Regions from separate parts of the Desulfovibrio sp. 86 genome, predicted to be linked through region 1. Evidence: predicted binding sites of a transcription regulator. Region 1 holds the regulator's gene; each other region holds the start of a gene.
The links. The regulator sigma-54, encoded in region 1, starts transcription at its own class of promoters, with help from an activator protein. The targets are predictions, from matches to a motif close to CTGGCACGGNNNNTGCTT.

Region 1 (5,888 bases):
TCCTTGAGGTAACGCCAGCGCATTACAGCGGCCTGGGCTGCGCCCAGGTCATCGCCATCGAGGAATCCACCGGGAAAAACCAGCAAGTGATAATCAGCCAGACGAACCTTGGCTGCCACAATGTCTGAAAAGTGAACCACATCGGCTCTGTCTGCACCGGCCAGGCGGGCTGCATGGGCCGTTTCAAGATGAGAATTTGTTCCGTAGCCGGTGATGACCAGTGTATTGACCATGCCCATGCGGGTAAAGCCTCCTTGGCTTGCTAGCAGATCTTCATGCGCAGCGCCTGTGCTGACCAGACGCATAATGCGCGGCCTGTGGGCCGAAAACAGCCCGCACTCCACGAGCCGCAGGCAAAGCCAGGCTTACCGATGCGGGCTGAAGAGGGAATAACACACTACGTACCTTGTTTTCGATAGTCAATGCTAGCCAAAAAATTCATTTTAGGCTAAGGATACAGGGTTGTGCGGAAAAGCGATCACGATATCAAGGTGGAAGGCATGAAAACGAAATTTATCTTTGTGACGGGCGGAGTTCTGTCATCTCTGGGCAAGGGGCTTGCGGCCTCCTCACTGGGCGCGCTGCTGAAAACCCGTGGCCTTACGGTAACCATACAGAAGCTTGATCCCTATATTAACGTTGACCCCGGCACCATGAACCCCTTCCAGCACGGCGAGGTTTTCGTCACTGACGACGGCGCTGAAACCGACCTGGATCTGGGGCATTACGAACGCTACCTCAACGTGCCCATGTCGCGGAAAAACAATACCACCTCAGGGGCCATCTACAATCAGGTCATCGCCAAGGAACGTCGCGGCGACTATCTGGGCGCCACGGTACAGGTTATTCCCCACATTACCGACGAGATCAAAAACGTGGTTCTGTCCCTGGCTGAAGGGGAGGATGCCCCGGATGTGGCCATCATTGAAATCGGCGGCACCGTCGGCGACATTGAAGGACTGCCCTTCCTTGAGGCCATACGTCAGCTGCGTTCCGATCTTGGCCGTGACAACTGCCTCAACATCCATCTTACCCTTGTGCCCTATCTGCGCTCCGCTGGCGAGCACAAGACCAAGCCTACCCAACACAGCGTAAAAGAGCTTCTTTCTATCGGCATTCAACCCGATATCATCCTTTGCCGCTGTGAGCAGAGCATCTCCGAAGAACTGCGCCGCAAGATCGCCCTCTTCTGTAACGTCGATCAGGACGCCGTGTTCTCCTCGGTGGATGTGAACAATATTTACGAAGTGCCCCTGAAGTTTTATGAGGAAGGCTTTGACCAGAAAGTGGCAATCATGCTGCGCCTACCAGCGCGCAACGCCCATCTTGAAGCCTGGAAAAAGCTCGTCAGCGACTGCGCCGACCCCAAGGGCACGGTTACCATCGCCATTGTGGGCAAGTACGTGGACCTGAAAGAAGCGTACAAAAGCCTGCATGAAGCCCTGATCCACGGCGGCGTGGCCAACCGTGTTCAGGTGAACCTGCGCTACGTGAATTCCGAAAACATCGACGCCAGCAATGTGGCGGAACATCTGAAAGGCTGCAACGGCATTCTGGTTCCCGGCGGTTTTGGCTACCGTGGCGTCGAAGGCAAGATTGTGGCCATCCGGTACGCACGTGAAAAAAAGGTGCCCTTCTTTGGCATCTGCCTTGGCATGCAGTGCGCCGTCATCGAATTTGCCCGCCATGTGGCGGAAATGGCTGACGCAAACTCCGAAGAATTCGATCACCGCTCCAAGCACAAGGTCATCTACCTCATGACCGAATGGTACGACTTCCGTACCAAGAATGTTGAAAAACGCGATGCGGGCAGCGACAAGGGCGGCACCATGCGCCTTGGAGCATACCCGTGCAAGGTTCTGCCCAACTCCCGCGCGTTTGAGGCGTACAAGAAAGAACTGGTTGAAGAACGCCACCGCCACCGCTATGAATTCAATAATGAATTCAAGGAAGCTCTGGCGGAAAAGGGCATGGTTTTCAGCGGCACCTCGCCTGACGGAAACCTTGTGGAGATCGTGGAACTGCCCGACCACCCCTGGTTTTTGGGCTGCCAGTTCCACCCCGAATTCAAATCCAGGCCCATGGACGCGCATCCGCTTTTCCGTGAATTTATCACGGCAGCCAAAAAGCACGCCAAGGTGTAAGGCTTGCACGATCACATCATCTTTTGATGACAGGAAGAAGGGAGGGCGACCTCCCTTCTTCCGTTTCAGGGCCAGAAGCCGTTCCTGAAGCCAACACCTTGAAAATAATGGTGCAAAGCTCGCGTCAGTACACGGGTCCCGTTGTTTTTGGTCGCGCAACCTCTGGCTATTGCATAATTTTTGCCACTATGGCACACTACTTGTAAATAAGATATTTTCTGCTGACCTTTCAAGACGGAACAGGCTCATGGCACTGGAACTTCGACAGCAACTAAAACTGACTCAGCAGCTCGTGATGACCCCGCAATTGCAGCAGGCCATCAAGCTGCTCCAGCTCTCACGCATGGAGCTTCTTGAGACTGTGCAGCAGGAAATGCTGGACAATCCTTTTCTTGAAGAATCCCAGGGCGATGACATTTCGACAGATCCTGGGGAAGACAGGCGGGAAAAAGCCGCCGAAGAGGTGTACGACCAAGACCTGGCCAAGGATGCCGACTGGGAGGATTATCTGGGAGAGTTCGCCAGCACTCCCCGCCTTGTACAGCCACGTGAGTACGAGGTTGCCGAAGATATTTCTCCCCTCGAAGCGCGCTATTCGGCCAAGCCCACCCTTGAAGGGCACCTGATGTGGCAATTGCGTCTTTCCTCACTCACCGAAGCGCAAAAAGACATAGGCGAAGTCATCATCGGCAACCTTTCTTCAGCGGGCTATCTGCATGCCAGCCTGGAAGAAATCGCGCAGATGACGGAATCGGAACCGGCAGACGTTCAGACAGTGCTTGAAAAGATACAACTGTTTGATCCCGTTGGCGTAGCCGCCCGCGATGCCCGTGAATGCCTGATCGTACAGATAAAAAGCCTGAAGTATGACCGCGACCCCATATTGCTTGAACTGGTGCGCTCGCACCTGGAGGACCTTGAGGCCAAGCGCTACAAGCCCCTGCTGCGCAAATTCAAGCTGGATATGGAGGAACTGAAAGAATATCTGGACATCATCCAGAGCCTTGATCCCCTGCCTGGGGCCAGTTTTGGCGGTGGCGAGCCGACCTATGTGAGCCCTGATGTTTTTGTGTACAAAATGGGTGATGAGTTCGTCATTCTGCTCAATGAGGACGGCTTGCCGCAGTTGCAGCTTTCCAACATGAGCCAGATGGACTTGAAGGGATCCTCGGATAAGGAAAAGGAATACTGTACAGAAAAAATGCGTTCGGCCAGCTGGCTCATCAAGAGCCTCTATCAGCGCCAGCGCACCCTGTACAAGGTGATGGAGAGCATTGTTCGTCACCAGCAGCCTTTTTTCGAGGATGGCGTGACGCGCCTGGCTCCGCTTATTCTCAAGGACATTGCTGACGACATCAGTATGCATGAATCCACGGTAAGCCGCATCACGACAAACAAGTATGTGGCGACGCCGCACGGAATTTTTGAACTGAAATTTTTCTTCAACAGCGGCCTGGAGCTTGATGACGGCAGCCAGGTCGGCTCCGAGAGCGTCAAGGCTCTCATCAAGAAATTCATTTCTGACGAAGATGCCAGGTCTCCCCTGAGCGATGAGCGCATCGGCGAGATGCTGAAAGAGCACCTCAAGGTCAACATTGCACGGCGCACTGTGGCCAAATACCGCACCGCTCTTGATATTCCGTCATCTTCAAGACGCAAGGAACATTTCTAATCCTGCCCCCGGCGCGGCAGACGCTGCGCTTCGCGTGAGGCGATACATATAAAAAAGATGGTTCATCAAATTTCCACCGTCGCTCAAAAGGCGGGTTCCACAGTTCTCCATGCCGGGAACTGACATCATAAGGAGGATTATATGAACATCTCTTTTGCCTTCAAAAACTTTGAAGCCTCCGACCATCTTAAAAAGTATGCCCGACGCCGCATGGAAAAGCTGGGGCGTTTTTTTGGCAAGTCTTCCGGTCTTGAGGTAAGCGTTGTGCTTACCGTTGACAAATTTCGCCACCGCTGCGAAGTGACAGTTGTCGGCGAAGGATTGCATATAAACGCAACGGAACAGACTTCAGATATGTACGCCGCCATCGACCTTGTGACAGACAAGGTCGAGGCGCAGATCAAGCGCCAGGTTTCACGGGTCAAGACGCAGCGCCGCAAGGCACGCTCCGACGATGTTGACGTCTTTACCTATAACCTCGACGCAGACGCTGAAGTGGCGCAACCGGTTGAAGGCACTGACCGCCTCGCCACCAAGCCGCTGCACCTTGACGAGGCGCTTATGCAGCTTGACTCCATTGGCAGTGAGTTTCTGGTGTTTTTCAACGCCGAAAACGGCCGCATCAACGTGGTGTACCGCACCCGCACGAGCAGCTACGCGCTGATTGACCCCGTCTTATAATTACGCCTGTTTCCGGCCGTCTGCTATCAGGCGGCCGGAAATATAGCAGGGGGAATCATGACTGCCACCACAAAGCAGCCACAAAAAACACCGGCTGCGCACCCCGCAGCCGAACTGCCGGTGGCCGTGTGCATTGTCACCGGCCTTTCCGGCGCGGGCAAAAGTACGGCCCTGAAAGTATTTGAGGATATGGGGCACTTTGTGGTGGACGGGTTGCCGGCAAGCCTGGCCCCCGAAATGGTAAGCATGATGTCTCGCCCTTCCATGAGCCATTTCAAGGGAATAGCCCTTGGCATGGACCTGCGCCAGAGCAACTTTCTGGATGAGATCAATGAAGCGCTGTCAGATCTCACCGCCCAGAACATTCGCCCCATGCTCCTGTTTCTGGAATGCAACGTGCAGGAACTGCTGCGGCGCTATGCCACCACGCGCCGCCCCCACCCTCTTGAACGCGAGGGCATGGGGCTTGAAACAGCGCTGCTTTCCGAGCGCAACAGCCTGCGCCCTTTACGGGAAATGGCTGACCTTGTTGTAGACACTTCCCGCTTCTCCATTCATGATCTGCGCCGGGCCATTCAAAAGCGCTGGAGCGACAGCAAAAGCAAGCTGCGGGCCATCAAGGTCAACATCATCTCCTTTGGCTTCAAATATGGCGTCCCGCGTGAGGCCGACTTCGTGTTTGACCTGCGCTTTCTCAGCAATCCATACTTTGTTGAAGAACTGCGCCCTCTGAGCGGCAAAGACAAGGCCGTGGCGCAATATGTTTTTGACAAGCCCAATGCACGCGAATTTCGGGCAAAACTTATGGACCTGCTGCTGTTCATGCTGCCGCTTATGGAAGCTGAAGGCCGCTACCGCGTCACCATTGCCGTTGGCTGCACCGGCGGCCGCCACCGCTCCGTGGCCATGGCCGAAGAAATCACGCAGGCCCTGAAGCAGGCAGACTACCCCACGACCCTGGAACACCGACATCTTGAACTTGGCTAGAAAAGCTGGCAGGCTCTGAGCCGAGAGGAATGCCATGACGGAAGAAAGCAAGAAGACACAGGTAGGGATTATTATTGTCTCGCATGCCGACTATGGTTCGGCCATGCTGCGCACGGCCGAATTCATCCTTGGCCCGCAAAGCGACTGTAGCTCCATCAGTGTGGACGTTGCCCATGAAGTTTCTGAAACGGTACGCCGCCTTACCGATGCCGCGCAACGGCTGGACAAGGGCGCGGGGGTCATTATTCTTACCGATATGTTTGGCGGCACGCCCACAAACCTCGCCCTCGCGCTGCTGGCCACCCACAAGGTGGAAGTGGTGACGGGCGCAAATCTGCCCATGCTGCTCAAGGTTTTTTCCTCGCGTGAAAAAAGCCTGGAAGAGCTGGCCCAGCTTGCCGGTG
Region 2 (5,888 bases), 2.5 Mb from region 1:
TTTTTTGTATTTTTTGCCGCTGCCGCAGGGGCAGGGATCATTACGCCCGACCTTGACCTCCGGCCTGCGGTAGGCTTCCGGCCGCAGGCCGACGCCGTCCACATAATAAATCTTGTCTTCGTGCCGGGCAAAGAAACTGCGTTCGCCAAGCTGCCGGGGTACGCCGTCCATTTCGTAGTAGGCGTGAAATTCCACCACATCGAAAAGTTCGCCGTTTCGCCCTGCGGGCACGCCGTCTTCCACCCGCCCGATATCCAGGCGCAGCCAGTGGACATCCTTGGCCTGTTCCGTCAGCTTTTGCACAGAAATGTCATCCCGGTAGTCCGGGTGCGTGCTGTCCACAAGCCATTGATAACGGCCCAATACATAGGCCGAATACCGTGAACGCATAAGTGTTTCGGCATCGTTGGGCCAGACCGACCCATCCATATGGGGGGCACAGCACTGGTCCAAAGACCGTCCGCTGCCGCAAGGGCACTGTTGTAGCATGAAATCCGCCTTGGTTTTGCGCCCGCAATGGGCATATAACCCACAAATATTAACGCATGCCCGCTCGGGCGGCAAGAGCGGGAAGGGGCAGGGCTTCGGGTTTGCGACGGGCTTTACCGGCAAAAGCGCAAAAAAACCGCCCTGGCGGCGCTCCCTCGCAGGAACAGCCTCTCCAGGGCGGACAGGAGATGGTAAATGCGGCATGCACAAAGGCGCGTATGTGCATGCCGCTCAACGCCGGTTGGCTCAGCTTGTAGGGGCCGGAGGAGACTGCGGACACGGAGGTCGCAGGCAGACAAGGCAGCCAGGCCGCACGGCGAAATATTTTTCTTTTTGCACAGGGCCGGATTCATTGTGCACAGGGCCGGATTCATTTTTTTCGGGGGCTCGCCGCGAGATGAAAAGCTGCAGAAGCCCCTTGGCCGCCGTGCCTGCGCGGGCATGGGCCAGCACCCCGCCTTCGGCGGTGATGACAGCGCAGACGGTGCCCTCATACGGCGGCCGTGAGCCGTAAAGGAGGCACCACAAACGCACGCCGTCCTTTTCTTCCTGCACGCGCACAACCTCGCCGCAGCCCATGCGTACCAGCATACGTATGAGCCTGCTGCCCTGCCGGTAGACGCCCACGCCAACCAGGAGCGCCAGGCCCACAAAGCCCACCGCCAGCACAAAAGGATTGACCCCGGTCAACCGCAGGACAAAGGACGTGGACTGGGCGCGCATATCATTGGCATCGGCATGCACCAGCACGGTATAGTTTTGAAAGGTGCTGGCGGCAGCGCCCCTGAAGGCCACCCGCATGTGGTATTCACCGGGTTCCGCCTGATTTTCGGCGGTTACCGCGCCGCGCCACATGCCGTTGCCAAACCAGTAGCCCGCAAAAAACCCTTCCAGATTGAACCTCAGTGGGGCGTCCGCCGGGGTGAAACTTACTTCGATATCCCGCATCACGGGATTTTTGATCGTCAGCTGGCCTGAAAGCGCCGCTGTTTTTCCCGGCAAAAGCTCAAGCGTCGTTGCCCCTGACCGCATGAGCCCCTGAAGCCCGTCCACCAGTCCCAGCAGGGCCACAACCAGAAAAACCGCGCAGACCATCCCCAGCTTGTGCTGGCGCTGGCGGATGTCCTGGCAGGATTCCCAGATGCTGGCGTCAAGAACGGTCTGCATGGGCACATCATATCCTCTGCACGTGGGGGCGGCAATCATGAGCGCTGCACCGTCAAGGAATGCCGCGAAGACTCCAGCACGCGCCAGCTGACCAGACTGAGCCCCTTGCGCGGCAACTCCACCATGCTCTCCCCTTCAGCGGGAAAACGCCGCCGCACCAGCCGCGTCAGCCAGAAAGCGCCGGCCCACAGGGGGATAGTGATGCCAAAAAACCAGACGCAAAATACCAGTTCAGCAGAATTAAAGCTGTGCGACGATTGATACATGGCCGCAAAGACCGCCGCCACCATGAGCGCATTGGCCGTTATACGGATGCCACTGATATACAGGTGCTGCTTGTAGCTGTTCATTCTGCTCTCCAAAGGCTTTTGCCGGGGCAGGCTTATGGCCCGCCCCGGCAGTGTGACGCTGTATATGCTTACTTGCTGAAGATGTTGGTCTTGCTTACGTTCATGATGCGGATGGCCTGATCCTTGGCGCTGGTGCGGAAGGCGATGCGCATCTCGTTGCCGGCCGTCCAGGCATAGACCGGCAGGTCGATTTCGCTGGCAGGCACCTTGAAGGTGATCAGGGCGCTCAGACGGCTGGAATACACCGTAACGGTCTGCTGTTCCTTGTCCACGATGGGGAACGTCTTGCCAGCCACCTTGGGATGCTTGGGCTGGATGTTCTTTTCCACGTCCACGAACTGCACGGGTATTTCACGCACAGCGTTGGCGTTGTTGTCATAAATGAGCACTGTGTTCTTGGCCAGATCGATCATCAGACGACCGCCCACTACGGGAGTGGGGCCCATTTCGTCGGGGGATGCGGGCAACTTGTACGTGTGCGCGCCGCCACTGTAATGGGGGTTGAACTGGTCATGGGTAACGTCAACAATGATAGTTATTGTTTTGGCTTCGGGATTGAAGGCCACACAGCGGCCCTGCTCCACTCCGCCTTCAAAGTTGCAGGCGGCGAGAAAGGTGGTCAGTCCAAGAACCATTATAAGCAGCAAACTACGAATCTTCATGGCTGTGTTCCTCCTAGCTGTTCGCTGCCCGCATCTTCTTGGCGGCCAATTCCGCCTTGGCGCCCTGCACCATCTTCACCGCGATGTAGATGGAAATGGCGCTCACGAAACCAAGCACTTCAACTGTGGCCAGAGGGCCAAGCAGCCAGCCCCAGGACGGAAATTCAGCCTGAAGGAGCTTGAGCACGACTGACATAAGGCAGCCGAGCACGGCCAGACCAAAGACAAAACGGATGCCGTAACCCTTGACGTACTTGGTGGCCACCACGCCTATCTGCGCTCCAACGGCAGCCCCAGCCAGCATGATGAGGGCGGCCAGGAGCTCCACGCGACCCTTGTACGCGTAGGACGCCGTGCCGTACAGGCCGGAAATGGCAACTTCAAAGAGGTCCGTGCCCACTGCCAGATGGGTGGGGCAGCCCACAAGATAGACGAGAGCGGGCATACGGATGAGACCGCCGCCGATACCGAGGATACCGGCCAGCCAGCCCGTGAAAAAGCTGACCGTGATGGGCAGCCACGCAGAGCAGGTGATGTTGGCGTGCTTGTAGTGTACAACGGGAGGAATCCTGATAGCTTGAAGGCGTGAAGCCCAGTCTATACCCACGGCGGTGGCGTCCAGTTCCTTGTGCTGCGCCTTGGCCTCGCGCTCCTTACGGCGGCGCACGGCGGCGTCGTGGAAGACCAGCCATGCAATGGAGATGAGCAGCACCACGTAGAGCCAGCGAACGACCTTGTCCACCGAACCTATGCGCTCAAGCCACATGACCATCTGCGCGCCGATTTCAACGCCGATGACCGTACCGATGAGCATGGTGATGCCCAGCATATAGTCAACGTTGCCGAACTTGCCGTGACGCATGGTCGAAATAAGTGATTTACCGGCCATCTGCGCAACGTCGGTGCCGATGGCAAAAGCCATTGGGAAGCCCAGGATGTTCAGACCGGGGGTCACCATCCATGCGCCGCCCAGACCGAAGAAGCCGCCGATAATACCCACGCCGAATCCAAGAATGATCAGTCCCGGCCAAAAAATATTCACGCCGGAAATGGGCATCAAAATATACAGCCATTCCATATTGTGCCCCCTTACTTTTCGGCCAGTTCGCGGTGCTTGAGGTCAATGCCGATGTGCGTCATGACGATGTCGGCCAGCCAACCCAGAATGCACCCCACGATGGGAATGATGAGCATGGTCAGGATGGCGAAAAACAGATGGCTTTCATTGTACATTTCGGCCCACCAGTACAGGATGCCGTCCAGCTTGCGCGTATCGGCCACAATAACCACCGACGATGCCTTGCCGCCAGCTGCCAGGGCCAGGCCAGGCATGGCGGCAAGCATGAGCGCGCAGCCTGCCAGCCACGTCATGAGCTTGCGCATCTTTTTCATAAAACCCTCCACTCTGTTTGCGTTCCCTTGGACTCTCTTCGGCTGTTCCCACACCGGGCCACACCGACTGTCACGCAGTGAATGTGAAAAAGTTAGCAATACCCGTGCCATTGCATGATATTTGGCGTAATTGGCCGTTTTTTCCTCCGTTTGCACGAAATATCTTGCCACTTTTTCGCAACTGCCCTATAGTCGCCACAAAGATTGCGCTTTTTTGCGCAACCACAAAAGGGGGCTCCCTGATGCGCTTCTACAGAACGCTTCCCGGCGGCAGCACGTTGGATATCACCTCCTTTTTGATGAACCGCAGCCTTGTCAGCCGCATGCTCATACTGGGCCTCCCCCTGCTGGCCGTGGTCCTGCTTCTTATCTTTGTCGCCACCGGCAGCAGCATCGAAAACATCGTCAATCGCGCAATAGCGCGCAACGCGCAGCTTCAGGCCCAGGGCATGAGGCTGGCCCTTGAGCACGCGCTGGCAGAAACACGCAACCAGCTCCTTATTCTGGCCGCCGGATCTATGGAGCCGGCTGACATGAAAAGCAGGCTGGAGTTCCGCGCGAGAGCCAACGGTCTGCATTACCGCGAGGTGGCCTACGTGGGCCTTGCCCCCGAAAACCGCTATCTTCTGCTCAACCACGAGGGGCAGGTCATCAATGTGCCCATGCATGTGGCGCTGGACAGCCCCTCAAGCCCGTTTCACAACCTCAGCGGCGAACAGCAGCCGGGCTATGTCAATGTGGGGCAACCCATGGAGGCCGTGTACTCAATGGTGCCGGTCAACAAATCCCTGCAAAGCCTGTCCCTTCATGTGCTGCGCTTTTTTACGGCCGTGCAGGACCGCGAGGGCAACTTCAAAGGCTACCTGCTGTTGTCCCTTGATATGAAGGACCTGCGGGACATCGTCTCGCGCTATTCATCTCCCGAGGCCCCCATAGCCGCGTCAGGAGCCGAAACCCGCGTGCGCAGCCTGTTTTTCGACAGGGACGGCTGGATGCTGTTTCAGTCCGAAACGCCCGACGCGGCTCTGGCGGGCAAAAGCCTGGCCAACGACGCCGTGCGGGCGGGATTTTGGGGAGACTACGGGCGTCCCGGCTTCAGCATGGCTTTTCGACCAAGTCCGGAACATATCAATTACTGGAGCATGGTTGCCGACGTTCAGGCGGGGCAGGCCAGCCAGCTGCCCATGACAGAGAGCAGCACCGTATGGAGCAACGGTCAGATGCGGGTGGAGCGGGTCAGCTACGTGCCCATAAGCTTTACGCCCGGCTCTGGCGGCGCGCCCATTGTGCTCGGCGGCCTGGCCGTTCTGGATACCAGCTTTACGACCACCCGCACCGGCATGCAGGTCATGGGCACATACGCCGTCAGTTTTCTTGGGGGCATGCTGCTTTTGACGCTGAGCCTGTGGTGGCTGGCGCGCCAGATGAGCAAATCGCTCAACACCCTGGGGTGGGCGCTGCACAAGAGCAACATCACGGGGGTTTCCGACGACCTTGACCTGCCGCCCCTGCCCAGAGAACTGGAGGGCGTGAAGACGGACATCAACGCCCTGCTGGGACGCCTGCGCCAGGCCAGGATACAGCGCCTCAGCCACGAGGCCCTGCAGGACGCCCAATGGCAGCGCGAACCCACGCCCGACCTGCCCCACCCCGAAGACCTGCCCGCCAGCGGTCTTGTGGGAACGTCACCCGCCATGCAGATCCTGTATGATCAGGTGCGCAAAGCCTCTCAGGTTCTGGCCGACGTGCTTGTCATCGGTGAAACCGGCACAGGAAAGGAACTGGTGTCCGAAGCCATACACCGCCTGAGTTCGCGGGCCTCCGGCCC
Region 3 (5,888 bases), 2.3 Mb from region 1:
TTCTGATTTATGGGTGTAGCAAAGGCCAGAACGAAGGGTTACTTCTTTTTCCCGGCGACCATTCGAAGCATTTTGTGAGTAATGTCAAACCCGCCGAAAACGTTCACAATGGCCATGGCGACGGAAATGGCGCCCAGTATGGTGAAAAAGACGGAGCCCGCAAGATAGGTCGCCGTCACCGCACCAAGAATGATGACGCCCGAAAGGGCATTCATGGCCGACATCAGGGGGGTGTGCAGCAGGCTCGGCACATGGCTGATGATCTTGTAGCCAAGCAGCGTCGCGGCAACGAACACTGCCAGCAGGGTAATTGGGGTCATATGCTCTTCCTTGAATTTTTTTTCCGGGGCCCATGCGAGATGTCCGGGCGGCAAGCGCCGTCCGGACACTCCGCTCAAACCCAGAGCATGCGGCTTTGAAAAAGTTTGCATGCCCTGTGGCTGCACAAAAATGCAGCGCGCCGCTAGCGGCGTGGATTCTGCCGGAAATGCGATTTCCGGCAGAATCCTGCTTGGTTCTATAAGCCCATGGCCTCACGCGCGCCACGGTGGACAATCTGCTTGTCAATGGTGGTCAGCGTGGATTCAATGATGGGGTCGGTTCTGTCCAGCACAATCTTGCCGTCCTTGGCCAGGAAGGAAAGCAGCTGGAACACGTTGTTGGCGAACATCCAGGTGGAGCTCGTGGGCATCATGCCGGGGATGTTCTTGGTGCCGTCAATGGTCACGCCGTGCTTGACCGCCACTTCACCGGCGTCGGTCAGCTCGCAGTTGCCGCCCTGGTCGATGGAGATGTCAACGATGCTGGAGCCGGGAGCCATAGAGGCGACCATGTCCGCGGTGATCAGGATGGGGGCCAGCTTGCCGGGGATCAGGGCGCACAGGATGATGATGTCCGCATCCTTCACCAGAGGCTTCAGGGCCTCACGTTCCTTGTGCAGCCATTCGTCGCTCAGGCGCTGGGCATAGCCGCCCTCGCCAATGGCCACTTCGGCGGGCACGCCCACGTCAAAGCTCTTGGCGCCAAGGCTCATGGACTGCTCGCGTGCGTCGGGACGGATGTCCACGGCGGTGACTACAGCGCCAAGGCGCTTGGCGGTGGCGACGGCCTGAAGGCCGGCCACGCCCGTGCCGATGACCAGCACGTTGGCGGGTTTGATAACGCCCACGGCCGTGCCCACCATGGGCATGAACTTGGACAGACGGTTGGCGGCCATGAGCACGCCCTTGTAGCCGGCCACGGTGCTCATGGAGGTCAGGGCGTCCATGCCCTGGGCGCGCGAAATACGCGGAATGCCGTCAAGCGTGATGCCGATCACGCCCGTGGCCGCCAGCTTCTTCATCATTTCATGGTTCACCGGCGCGGCGGGATGCAGGAACGTGATCAGATACTGGCCGTCACGCACCATTTCCGCTTCGTGCTTGTTCACTTTTTTGTTGAACAGGGGTTCCTTGACCTTCAGGATCACGTCGGACTTGGCAAAGATTTCCTGAACGTCTTCCACGATCTTGCCGCCAGCTTCAACATAGGCGGCGTCGGCGAAGAACGCGCCGTCGCCCGCGCCCTTCTCGACCAGAACCGTGGCGCCTTCGGCAACCATCTTCTTGACGGTATCAGGAGTTGCGGACACGCGGCGTTCGCCGTGCATAATTTCCGTCGGCACACCGATAGTCATACCCTGAAACTTCATTATGAGACTCCTTGGGGTTACGGATGTTCAACAAACAATGGCATCAAACGGCAAGCAAGCGCCGTGTTTACAGAATAAAAAGCAAGACATATGCCAAAGCTTTTGTTTATAATATTATATTTTATTTAAGAATGTTATGAAAAAAAAATCAGGGCGTCGTCCAAAACAGAACCCGCAGGGGATGCACTACAGCATTACTTTACGGATTTTTTTTGAAAATAAACCGAAACTGGTTTGCTCGCAGATTTGCAACGCAGGCCTTCGCCCATGCGCAACCCGAAATCCAAAAGGAAAGAAAAACGCAAAGGCTTCAACAAGCGCTGTGGACAATACATACTGAAGACATAAAGAACCATCGTTCGCACTTTCCGTTTGCCAAACCTGCGGTATGCGCGTAGTGGAATTTTTATGCCATCTTATATAGTGCTTACAGTACTATTTGCCGCCCTTTTACATGCCCTGTGGAATATTATTGTTAAGGGCGGCGAAAACAAGCTCTTTGAAACTGGCCTTAATGCGCTGGGCGCTGGGCTTGGTGCGGCATGTATTGTGCCATTTCTGCCTCCAGTTTCCCCTGAGGCATGGCCGTATCTTGGCATGTCCTGCATTTGCCATTTTACATACTATATTTGTATTGCTGAAGCTTACAAGAAATCAGATCTTTCTTTCAGCTACACCATCATGCGCGGGTGCGCACCGCTACTGACATCACTGGCTATGCTCTTTTTCAATGTGTCGCTGAGCCTGGGCGCGTGGTGTGGCATACTGCTGCTGTGCTGCGGCATTTTCTGTCTTGCCGGGGACAACGCGCGGCGCGGCGCGGACAGAAGCGCCATATTGCTTTCCCTGCGCACATCCTTTGTCATCATGGGCTATACGCTGGCAGACGGCCTGGGCGCACGGCACAGTGGCAACGCCGTGAGCTACGCCTGCTGGATTTTCGTGCTCAACATCATTCCTCTGAACACCTTTATTTTCTGGCGGCATGGCCTGAGCTACGCCCGGTATGTGCGCAAGCGGGCCGCCATCGGATTTTTCGGCGGCCTGGCCGGTCTGGGCTCATACGGCATTGCCATCTGGGCCATGACAATCGCCCCCATTGCCATGGTGGCTGCCCTGCGTGAAACCTCGGTTATTTTCGGCATGCTGCTGGCCGTGGTTCTGCTGCACGAAAAGTTTACCTTCTGGCGGGGAATAGCCGTGGTTCTGGTGGCGTTCGGGGCAATGATACTAAAACTGACATAATAAATATCCCCCGGCATTGGTCTGCACCTGCTATGACCCCCATCAGGCAGACAAAGCAAAAAAGCCCCGCCAGGCTTAAACTTTGAAAACATGATGGGAATCTTTTATGGCCGACGGTAAGAAGACGACATATTCACTCTTGTTCAAGGAAAAAGCCGTAAAGCTTTTTCTTAAGGGTGGATGTGGCTATCGGCAACGTTGTGAAGAATCGGGAATCAAGGATAAAAAGACTCTTCGAGAATGGGTTACCTTAAGTATCCCATAAAACTCGACACACTTATCTTCTGGGGCATCTCAAGCAGTATTCCGGGTTTACTTTACCGCCTTCCTTTTGGCTTGCCTTCTTCTTTCCCAAATCTCAAAAAAACGCCCTCCAAAAACTCATGACGCCACAAAGCGGCGCAGGCAATGCAACGCTTCGCGCCCGGCAGACTGCACGTCCGCCGGGCCGGGCGTCTTTTTTTACGCGGTCATTCTTCGCAGTTGGCAGCGGCAGGCCGTACCGCTCCATGGCATATACAAAATTGTTTTAACATCCCGGTGATTTTACAAAAATGGCTTAAAACCCACACCCATCTCAAAAAAATATCAATAAATTACACCCTACTACATGAAAAATGCCGCTGGAACGCCTCTTGCTTAACCATGTGCAGTAGCAAGCAGCGCGGCAACCATGGGGGTGCGTCGCGTCACGTACAGCCATACAGACAGTTCCAAGGAGGCTCCACATGTTCAAGAAAACGTTGGCGACGTTGGCTCTTATGCTCGTCACCCTGTGCGGTTCGCTGAACGCGAAGGCCGCGGACGACACCATCAAGGTAGGCATTCTGCATTCGCTCTCCGGCACCATGGCCATCAGCGAAACAACGCTGAAAGACGTTATGCTCATGCTCATTGACGAGCAGAACAAAAAAGGCGGCCTGCTGGGCAAAAAGCTGGAGGCCGTGGTGGTCGATCCCGCCTCCAACTGGCCCCTGTTTGCAGAAAAGGCTCGCGAACTGCTGAGCAAGGACAAGGTCGCCGCTGTTTTCGGCTGTTGGACCTCGGTTTCGCGCAAGTCCGTATTGCCCGTGTTTGAAGAACTCAACGGCCTCCTGTTCTACCCCGTGCAGTACGAAGGTGAAGAATCCTCGCGCAACGTCATCTACACCGGCGCAGCCCCGAATCAGCAGGCCATCCCCGCTGTGGACTACCTGATGAACGACCTCGGCGTTAAGCGCTGGGTGCTGGCCGGTACGGACTACGTGTTCCCCCGCACCGCCAACAAGATCATCGAAGCCTACCTGATCTCCAAGGGCGTGAAAAAAGAAGACATCCTCATCAACTACACGCCCTTCGGCCATTCCGACTGGCAGTCCATCGTTGCTGAAATCAAAAAGTTCGGCAACGCGGGCAAAAAGACCGCCGTGGTTTCCACCCTCAACGGCGACGCCAACGTGCCTTTCTACAAGGAACTCGCCAACCAGGGCATCACTGCCGCCGACATTCCCGTCATGGCTTTCTCCGTGGGTGAAGAAGAACTCTCCGGCATAGACACCAAGCCTCTGGTGGGCCACCTGGCCGCCTGGAACTATTTCATGAGCGTGGATAATCCCGCCAACAAGGCCTTCATCAAAAAGTGGCACGACTTCACCAAGAACCCCAAGCGCGTGACCAACGACCCCATGGAAGCCCATTACATCGGCTTCAACCTGTGGGTGAAGGCTGTTGAAAAGGCCCAGAGCACCGATGTGGACAAGGTTCTGAAAGCCATTGTGGGCCTTGAGACCCCCAACCTCACCGGCGGCGTGGCCAAGGTTCTGCCCAACCACCACATCACCAAGCCTGTGCTGATCGGCGAAATTCAGGCCGACGGCCAGTTCCAGGTTGTCTGGGAAACCCCTTCCGTGGTTCCCGGCGAAGCGTGGTCGCACTATCTGCCCGAATCCAAGGACCTGATCGGCGACTGGACCGACCCCATCAACTGCGGCAACTACAATACCAAGACCAAGAAATGCGGCGGCGCTTCAAAATAGAGAAAGCAACCGTCTGAAACCTGCTGCGGGGGCCCCGGCGGCCCCCGCGATCCCCCCACGGCACGTCGGCCGGGGCCAGCGCAGCGCTGTCCCGACGGACCAGACTAAAGGATATCCCCATGCGCACGGCGCTCTTGCTCTGCTGTCTCATAATTTTCAGTCTGCCGCACGCAGTGCTGGCGTCCGGACCGGAACCGGACGGCAATGCCGGGGGCGCGGTTTCGACTCCTTCCGCGTCCCCGGTGCAAACTTCGCCATCCATTCTTCCAGCCGATCTGCTCAAGACTCTCGTGAGTCCCAAAGTGGCGGACAGGGATGCGGCCATTGCCGCGCTGGAAAAGGATGACAACACACTTGCCGCGCCACTGCGCGAAAAACTGCTGGAAGCGCTGCTGCGCAACACCCTGTTGGCCGATGCCGATGCCGGAGCGCTTTTTGTGAGCGACGATGCAGGTCAGGCGCGGCCCCTCGACGCCAGGGGCGAACTTGGCGCGGCCCAGTCTGCCGACAGTCTGCGCAAGGTGGGCACAAGCAACCGCCAGCGCCAGCGCATTACGGATATCCTTAACGCGCAGGCCCTTACCTCCACAGACACGGCCAAGCGCCGTCAGGCCTCGGCGGCCCTTATGGAGAGCGCCACCCCGCCCCTCGATGCGGAGGCCCTGCACAAACTGCTGGCTGGAGAGAAGGACGAAGCCGTGCGCGGCAACCTCAGCGCGGCCCTTGCCCTATACGTGGCGGCTGACCCGGGCTCCGTGCGCTCCGATCAGCTTGCCGCCGTCAAGGCTCTGGACAGCAACGGCAGCCCCGCCGCGCTTAACGCCCTGCGCACTCTTGCCGCTTCATCCGACACGGCTGTGGCCAAAACGGCGGCCGATGCCCTGTATTTCCAGCGTATTTCCGCCGAGTGGGCGCAATTTTTTGAAATGCTCTTTTTT
Region 4 (5,888 bases), 120 kb from region 1:
ACGACATCGGCGATCTCGGGGTTCAGGCGTTCACCTTCGCGAATGGTCTTGGCCAGCTTGCGGTAGACGTCCTTGGGCAGGCGCTTGCGCATGGTGGCGAGGCCGAATACGTAGCGGCCAAAACCTTCTTCAGCGCCGCACCCAAGTTCATCCTTACTGGAAGGCATGACAGGGGCGGTGTTTATAGCCTTGAACAAAGCCTTTTTACGGGGGGAACTCATACGTCTTCTCCTTTATCCTTTAAACAAAAGTTTGTGTCATTGGGGGGGCAACTCTTACAGAGCCGCATCGCCACGTTCGCCCGTACGGATGCGAATGGCATCCTCCACATCGCTGATGAAAATCTTGCCGTCGCCAACCTGGCCTGTTCTGGCCGTGGTCATTACCGCATTGAGCACAGACTCCAGCATGTCCTCATGCAGTACGATTTCAACTTTTACCTTAGGGAGGCAGTCCACTTGCATGATGTTCCCCCTGTACACTTCTGTATGCCCGCGCTGGCGTCCAAAACCCTTGATTTCAGTGTAGTTGAGGCCATGGATTCCCAGTTCAGAAAGCATATCCCTGACTTTTTCAAACATACCGGGCCGGATGATAATTTCGAGCTTTTTCATGCTGTTGTTCCTTTTTTCGGCAAGCCTTACATATTGTAGCCGCGTTCGTTATGTTCGCCGAGATCAAGGCCCGTAAATTCTTCTTCAGGCGCGATGCGCAGGCCGACGATAGCGTTCACGACATAAAGGATTACGCGAGTGGCAATGTACACAAATACCCAGGTACCGATGATGGAGACAACTTGGATCCATGCCTGACGAGGATTGCCGTAGAAGAGTCCATCCACATTATTGATGGCGGCGCTGGCGAAAAGCCCGGTTGCAAGAGCGCCCCATGTGCCTCCAAGACCGTGAATGCCGACCACGTCAAGGGCATCGTCATAGCCAAGCTTGCCCTTCATGAACACGCCGCCGTAGCAGACAAGACCACCAACGAACCCGATAAGCATGGCGGGCAGAATTTCAACATACCCCGCGCCAGGTGTAATGGCTACCAGCCCGGCCAGCGCGCCCGATATTGCGCCGAGGCTCGTGGGCTTGCCAGTGTGCTTCCATTCGATGAGCATCCAGCCGAGAATACCGCAAGCAGAGGCCATATGTGTCGTCACCAGGGCCTGTCCGGCAAGGGCGCCGGCGGCCAGGGCGCTGCCCGCATTGAAACCGAACCAGCCGAACCAGAGGATACCGCCGCCAAGCAGGGTCAGGGGAAGACTGTGAGGGCTGTGCTGCGTTCCAGTGGACAACCGCGGTCCAAGAGCCTGCGCGCAGGCCAGGGCCGCAGCGCCGGAAGACATGTGCACAACCGCGCCGCCCGCGAAGTCAAGAGCGCCCATGGAGCCCATCCAGCCGCCGCCCCACACCCAGTGAGCCATGGGTGAGTATACGCATATGAGCCAAAGTCCGGAAAAAAGGAGCATGGCGGAAAAACGCATGCGTTCAGCGTAGGCGCCTGAAATCAGGGCAACGGTAAGTACCGCGAACATGCACTGAAACCCCATGAAAACAGTGTGCGGCAGTTGAGGGGCCATGGGGGCGGATTCACCGCCGACGCCCTTCAGAAAGAGATAATTGAGATTGCCGATCAGTCCGCCCACGTCATCGCCAAAAGCCAGGGTGTACCCCACAAAGGCCCACAGGACAGAGATAAGTCCCAAACAGGCATAGCTGTGCATATTCGTGGAAAGTACATTGCGTGCGCGAACCAAACCACCGTAAAAAAGGGCCAGAGCCGGGGTCATTAACATGACCATAGTGGCGCAGATAATGATAAATGCGGTATCTGAGGCGTTCATACGGGCATCCTTGATCTTTACGGCCAACCTTGCCGCATCGCGTGAAAATCTTCAGTTGATGCAGCATCGGCGTACCGTGTTGACTGAACCTCTTCGACGGATCGGCGCCAGATCCGTCACAACGACACACTGTCGTTGCCAGTACATACCCACTTAGGCATTATCCATGCCAAAGGCGAAAACCACCTGCGCATCTTAAACTAACATGCTAATATTAATTAATATTTTTTCCATGTCTATGACCTTCCTCCTCACGACCTCTCACTTTGCCTTTTATTTTTTTACAATTTTGTAGAAAAATTTTATCGACAGTCGGAGGGCCACGGGCTTCAAAAGAGATGCTTTAATAAAATTCAATTATATCACATAAATATATTATTTTTTTAAAAATATACGTTTTTGTAGATTCATGTATGAAAAAGAGCGAATTCAGCCCAAGAAAAGCGATAAGCCTGAAGCAGCAAGCTGTTTCAGGCTTATCAAGTATGTGCGCACGATGGCCAAATAAAATTACAAAAACGTAGATTTTTCGGCAGAGGTCCTTTGCGCTGATTCCTCACAGCAGGGGAAAAAATACGGCAAAATTCATGTAACAGCGCATTTTTATATAAAAAATATCAAAATATGCAAGCAGCCAAAGGCGTTGCCGCAAGTATTTTACAGGCGCTCCCGCTTAAGCCGGAACTCCTTGTAATTGATGCCATATTTTTTCATGCGCAAGGCCATTATCCTTTCAGTCAGCCCAAGACTGGCGGCGGCCTTTCCCATCTGGCCCTGGCTGAACTCAAGAGCTTCCACAATGGAGGCGCGCTCCAGCTCGTCCAGCTGATCCTGCAAGCTGCCGGAGAATCCCGGCCGCAGGGTACACACATTTTCTCCATTTACAGTGGTGCAGTGGGCACCGTGCAAAGCGGGCGGCAAGTGCTGGGGCAGCACCAAGCCTTCACGGCCAAGAAGAAGCACTGCCCGCTCCATTACGTTTTCCAGTTCACGGATATTGCCCGGCCAGGCATAGCGTTGCAGCATATCCATGACGGCCAGGGAAAGGCGCACATTTTCACGTCCATTGGTCTGCGCGAACTTTTTGATGAAGTGGTTGGCAAGAGGCAGAATATCCTCTGGACGGCCACGCAGCGGAGGAAGATATATGGGAAAAACATTGAGGCGATAAAAGAGGTCCCGGCGGAACGTTTCCTGATTGACCATATGTTCAAGATTTCGGTTGGTTGCGGTAATGAAACGCACATCAACATAATGTGTTTCCATACCGCCCAGACGTTCAAAAGCTCTTTCCTGCAAAACCCGCAGAAGTTTGGCCTGCGTCATGAGCGAAAGTTCGCCGACTTCATCCAGAAACAGCGTGCCGCCGTTGGCCAGTTCAAAGCGGCCCTTGCGGGTTGCATTGGCCCCTGTGAACGCGCCGCGCTCGTGCCCGAAGAGTTCGCTTTCGATAAGGCTTTCAGGCAAGGCCGCGCAGTTGAGCGAAATAAAGGGCTTGTTGGCGCGTGCGCTGCCAACGTGTATGGCCCGTGCCGCCAATTCCTTGCCAGTACCTGATTCGCCTTGCAAAAAAACCGTTGTAGCTGATGGCGCAACCTGAGCTATCTGCGCATAAACCTTTTGCATTCCTTCTGAATTTCCGACAAATCCCCTGGGGCGTAATGGCGATGAGGTCTCTTCATCCATTCTTCCCTGAGTTTCCAGGGCAGAATGCCCCAACAGGGTGGAGACAATAGTCAAAAGGCGCATTTCATCTTCAAGCGTTGCATCATCCACCAGCAAATGGTCCACAGACAGCGCGCCCACCACCTGATCGTTGAGCCGTATGGGAACGCAGAGGAAGGATATTCCTTCTTTGCCCAAGTCCCGTGAGCGGGTGCGGTTAAGAAAAAGCGGTTCTTCAGACACATTGGAAATATACATGGGGCGGCCACTTTCAATAACCCGGCCCGTGATCCCCTCGCCGCGCACGTAACGGCCGCGACGCAGTTCGGCGGGCTTGAGGCCATAGGCCGCTTCAGTCCGTATTTCACCAGTATGTGGAGATATGAGCGTGATGGCGCCGCGCATCATATGCAGATGGCCCGCCATTAGCATAAGAGCCTTATTCAGCGCCTGTACAAGGTCTGTGGTGGTATTCACCACCTCGGCGAGATCATAGAGCAGTTTGAGTTGCTGCTCATGGTGGTCGCCCGCAGGACTAGAAAGAGAAAGCGATTGTCTGGCGCTTTCTTGGGGGGAAGGAGTGGTCTTGCTCATATGCCAAATATACTCCACCAATGCCGGCCATGCAATTGGCCAAAGGAGGGGGCGAAACTGCTCCACCCCGGAACACCAGGGGACACCCTGCCAAAAAACCTAAAAAAGGGCTGAACATGACGATCAGCCCTTTTAGCCGCTACACAGCCTTCATATGGCAATTCTTTGCCAGCTAGGCATTTGCCCTTCCGATGCAGAAATAGGCAAAACCATGAGCAGCCATCGTGGCCGGTGAATACAGGTTGCGCCCGTCAAAAAGCAGAGGCGCGGTCAACAGGGCGCGAACTTTTGCAAAATCCGGGTTGCGGAACTGGTTCCATTCGGTCACGACCATCAGCGCCTGCGCGCCCTGGCAGGCCGCATACTGGTCGTCCACAATTTCCACCAGCTTGTTATCGGCAAAAATCGCGCGGGCATTGTCGGCGGCGACGGGGTCAAAAGCCCTGATTTTCATCCCGTGGGATGTCAGTTCGTTGATGATGGTAATGGCGGCTGCTTCGCGCATATCATCGGTATTTGCCTTGAAGGCCAGCCCCCACATGGCCAGGGTCTTGCCCGCCACGCCGCCCTGAGGGGCAAAATATTCTTCAACGCGGTTGGCCATGTATTTTTTCTGCCGGGCGTTCACAGCTTCCACGGCATTGAGCAGTTCCGGCCTTACGCCCGCATTTTCAGCAGTACGGATAAGCGCCTTCACATCCTTGGGAAAGCACGAACCGCCATACCCTACGCCGGGATATATGAACTGGTAGCCGATGCGGGAATCTGATCCGATGCCGGTGCGCACATCACGCACGTCCGCCCCGACCTGGGTGCAAATAGTAGCAATTTCATTGATGAATGAAATTTTTGTGGCCAGCATGCAGTTGGCGGCATACTTGGTCATTTCAGCGCTGCGCACGCCCATGACAATAATTTTGTCGCGGGTGCGGGCAAAAGGCGCGTAAAGTTCGCGCATAAGCGCGGCGGCTTTTTCCGAATTTGTGCCAATGACCACGCGGTCGGGCTTCATGAAATCAGAAATGGCGTCGCCCTCTTTCAGAAACTCGGGGTTTGAAACCACGTCCACATGCAGATCAACGCCACGCTTGGTCAGTTCTTTTTCAATAAGGCCGCGCACCTCGTCCGCCGTGCCCACCGGCACCGTGGATTTGTCCACAACGACCATGTTTTTCTGCATATGCTGGCCGATCTCGCTGGCCACCTGGCGAACATAGCTCAGATCGCAGGAACCATCGGGCTGCGGCGGCGTGCCCACGCAAATAAACGCGCAATCGGCTTCTGCAATGCCTTCCGCAAGCGCGGTGGTGAACGTCAGTCGGCCATCGGCACGGCTATGTCGCACCATGGGTTCAAGGCCGGGTTCAAAAATATGCACATAACCGGCGTTCAGTTTGTCCACGACAGCCGGGTTAACATCAACGCAGCTCACGGTATTGCCCATTTCAGCGAAGCAGGCGGCACTTACCAGGCCCACATAGCCGGTGCCGATAATGCACAATTTCATGTAGTGTTCTCCCTGTATTCAAAACAGGCCGCACCCTTGACGTCATAACCGGGAACGGGTCAAAATGGTTCGTCGAATGGCTGAATATACGATATTTTTTTTCATTGAGCAACCAGACCTCCTGAGTCAAAAGTCCCGGGGCACTTACCTTTGCGCAGCAATGGGGATAAAATGATAGTAGGCATGGGCATCGACATCGTTGATCTTGCCCGCATAGAAAAAAGTCTTGGCCGCTTTGGTCTGCGTTTTGCCGAAAAGATTCTGGGGCCTGAAGAA

Region 2: DESU86_RS10885 (DVU0150 family protein) is a predicted target of sigma-54. The motif match lies at 4,154-4,171, and genes of this name have one in related genera.
Region 3: urtA (urea ABC transporter substrate-binding protein) is a predicted target of sigma-54. The motif match lies at 3,559-3,576, and genes of this name have one in related genera.
Region 4: DESU86_RS00240 (ammonium transporter) is a predicted target of sigma-54. The motif match lies at 2,002-2,019, and genes of this name have one in related genera.

Annotation. Positions count from the first base shown of each region.
Region 1 is NZ_LR738849.1:177,809-183,696, forward strand. Features, by position in the region: gene DESU86_RS00700 (phosphoribosylformylglycinamidine synthase subunit PurQ) at 1-239, opposite strand, end outside; gene DESU86_RS00705 (CTP synthase) at 501-2,144, shown strand; gene rpoN (RNA polymerase factor sigma-54) at 2,392-3,816, shown strand; gene hpf (ribosome hibernation-promoting factor, HPF/YfiA family) at 3,958-4,497, shown strand; gene rapZ (RNase adapter RapZ) at 4,555-5,484, shown strand; gene DESU86_RS00725 (PTS sugar transporter subunit IIA) at 5,519-5,888, shown strand, end outside.
Region 2 is NZ_LR738849.1:2,657,691-2,663,578, reverse strand. Features, by position in the region: gene DESU86_RS10910 (YchJ family protein) at 1-489, opposite strand, end outside; gene DESU86_RS10905 (hypothetical protein) at 736-1,662, opposite strand; gene DESU86_RS10900 (hypothetical protein) at 1,692-2,006, opposite strand; gene DESU86_RS10895 (DUF4881 domain-containing protein) at 2,075-2,668, opposite strand; gene DESU86_RS10890 (sulfite exporter TauE/SafE family protein) at 2,682-3,746, opposite strand; gene DESU86_RS10885 (DVU0150 family protein) at 3,758-4,060, opposite strand; gene DESU86_RS10880 (sigma 54-interacting transcriptional regulator) at 4,303-5,888, shown strand, end outside.
Region 3 is NZ_LR738849.1:2,432,248-2,438,135, reverse strand. Features, by position in the region: gene DESU86_RS09925 (NAD(P) transhydrogenase subunit alpha) at 39-320, opposite strand; gene DESU86_RS09920 (NAD(P) transhydrogenase subunit alpha) at 518-1,690, opposite strand; gene DESU86_RS09915 (DMT family transporter) at 2,099-2,935, shown strand; gene urtA (urea ABC transporter substrate-binding protein) at 3,664-4,950, shown strand; gene urtB (urea ABC transporter permease subunit UrtB) at 5,070-5,888, shown strand, end outside.
Region 4 is NZ_LR738849.1:54,887-60,774, forward strand. Features, by position in the region: gene DESU86_RS00230 (glutamine synthetase III family protein) at 1-221, opposite strand, end outside; gene DESU86_RS00235 (P-II family nitrogen regulator) at 276-614, opposite strand; gene DESU86_RS00240 (ammonium transporter) at 641-1,846, opposite strand; gene DESU86_RS00245 (sigma-54 interaction domain-containing protein) at 2,504-4,105, opposite strand; gene DESU86_RS00250 (UDP-glucose dehydrogenase family protein) at 4,278-5,612, opposite strand; gene DESU86_RS00255 (holo-[acyl-carrier-protein] synthase) at 5,784-5,888, shown strand, end outside.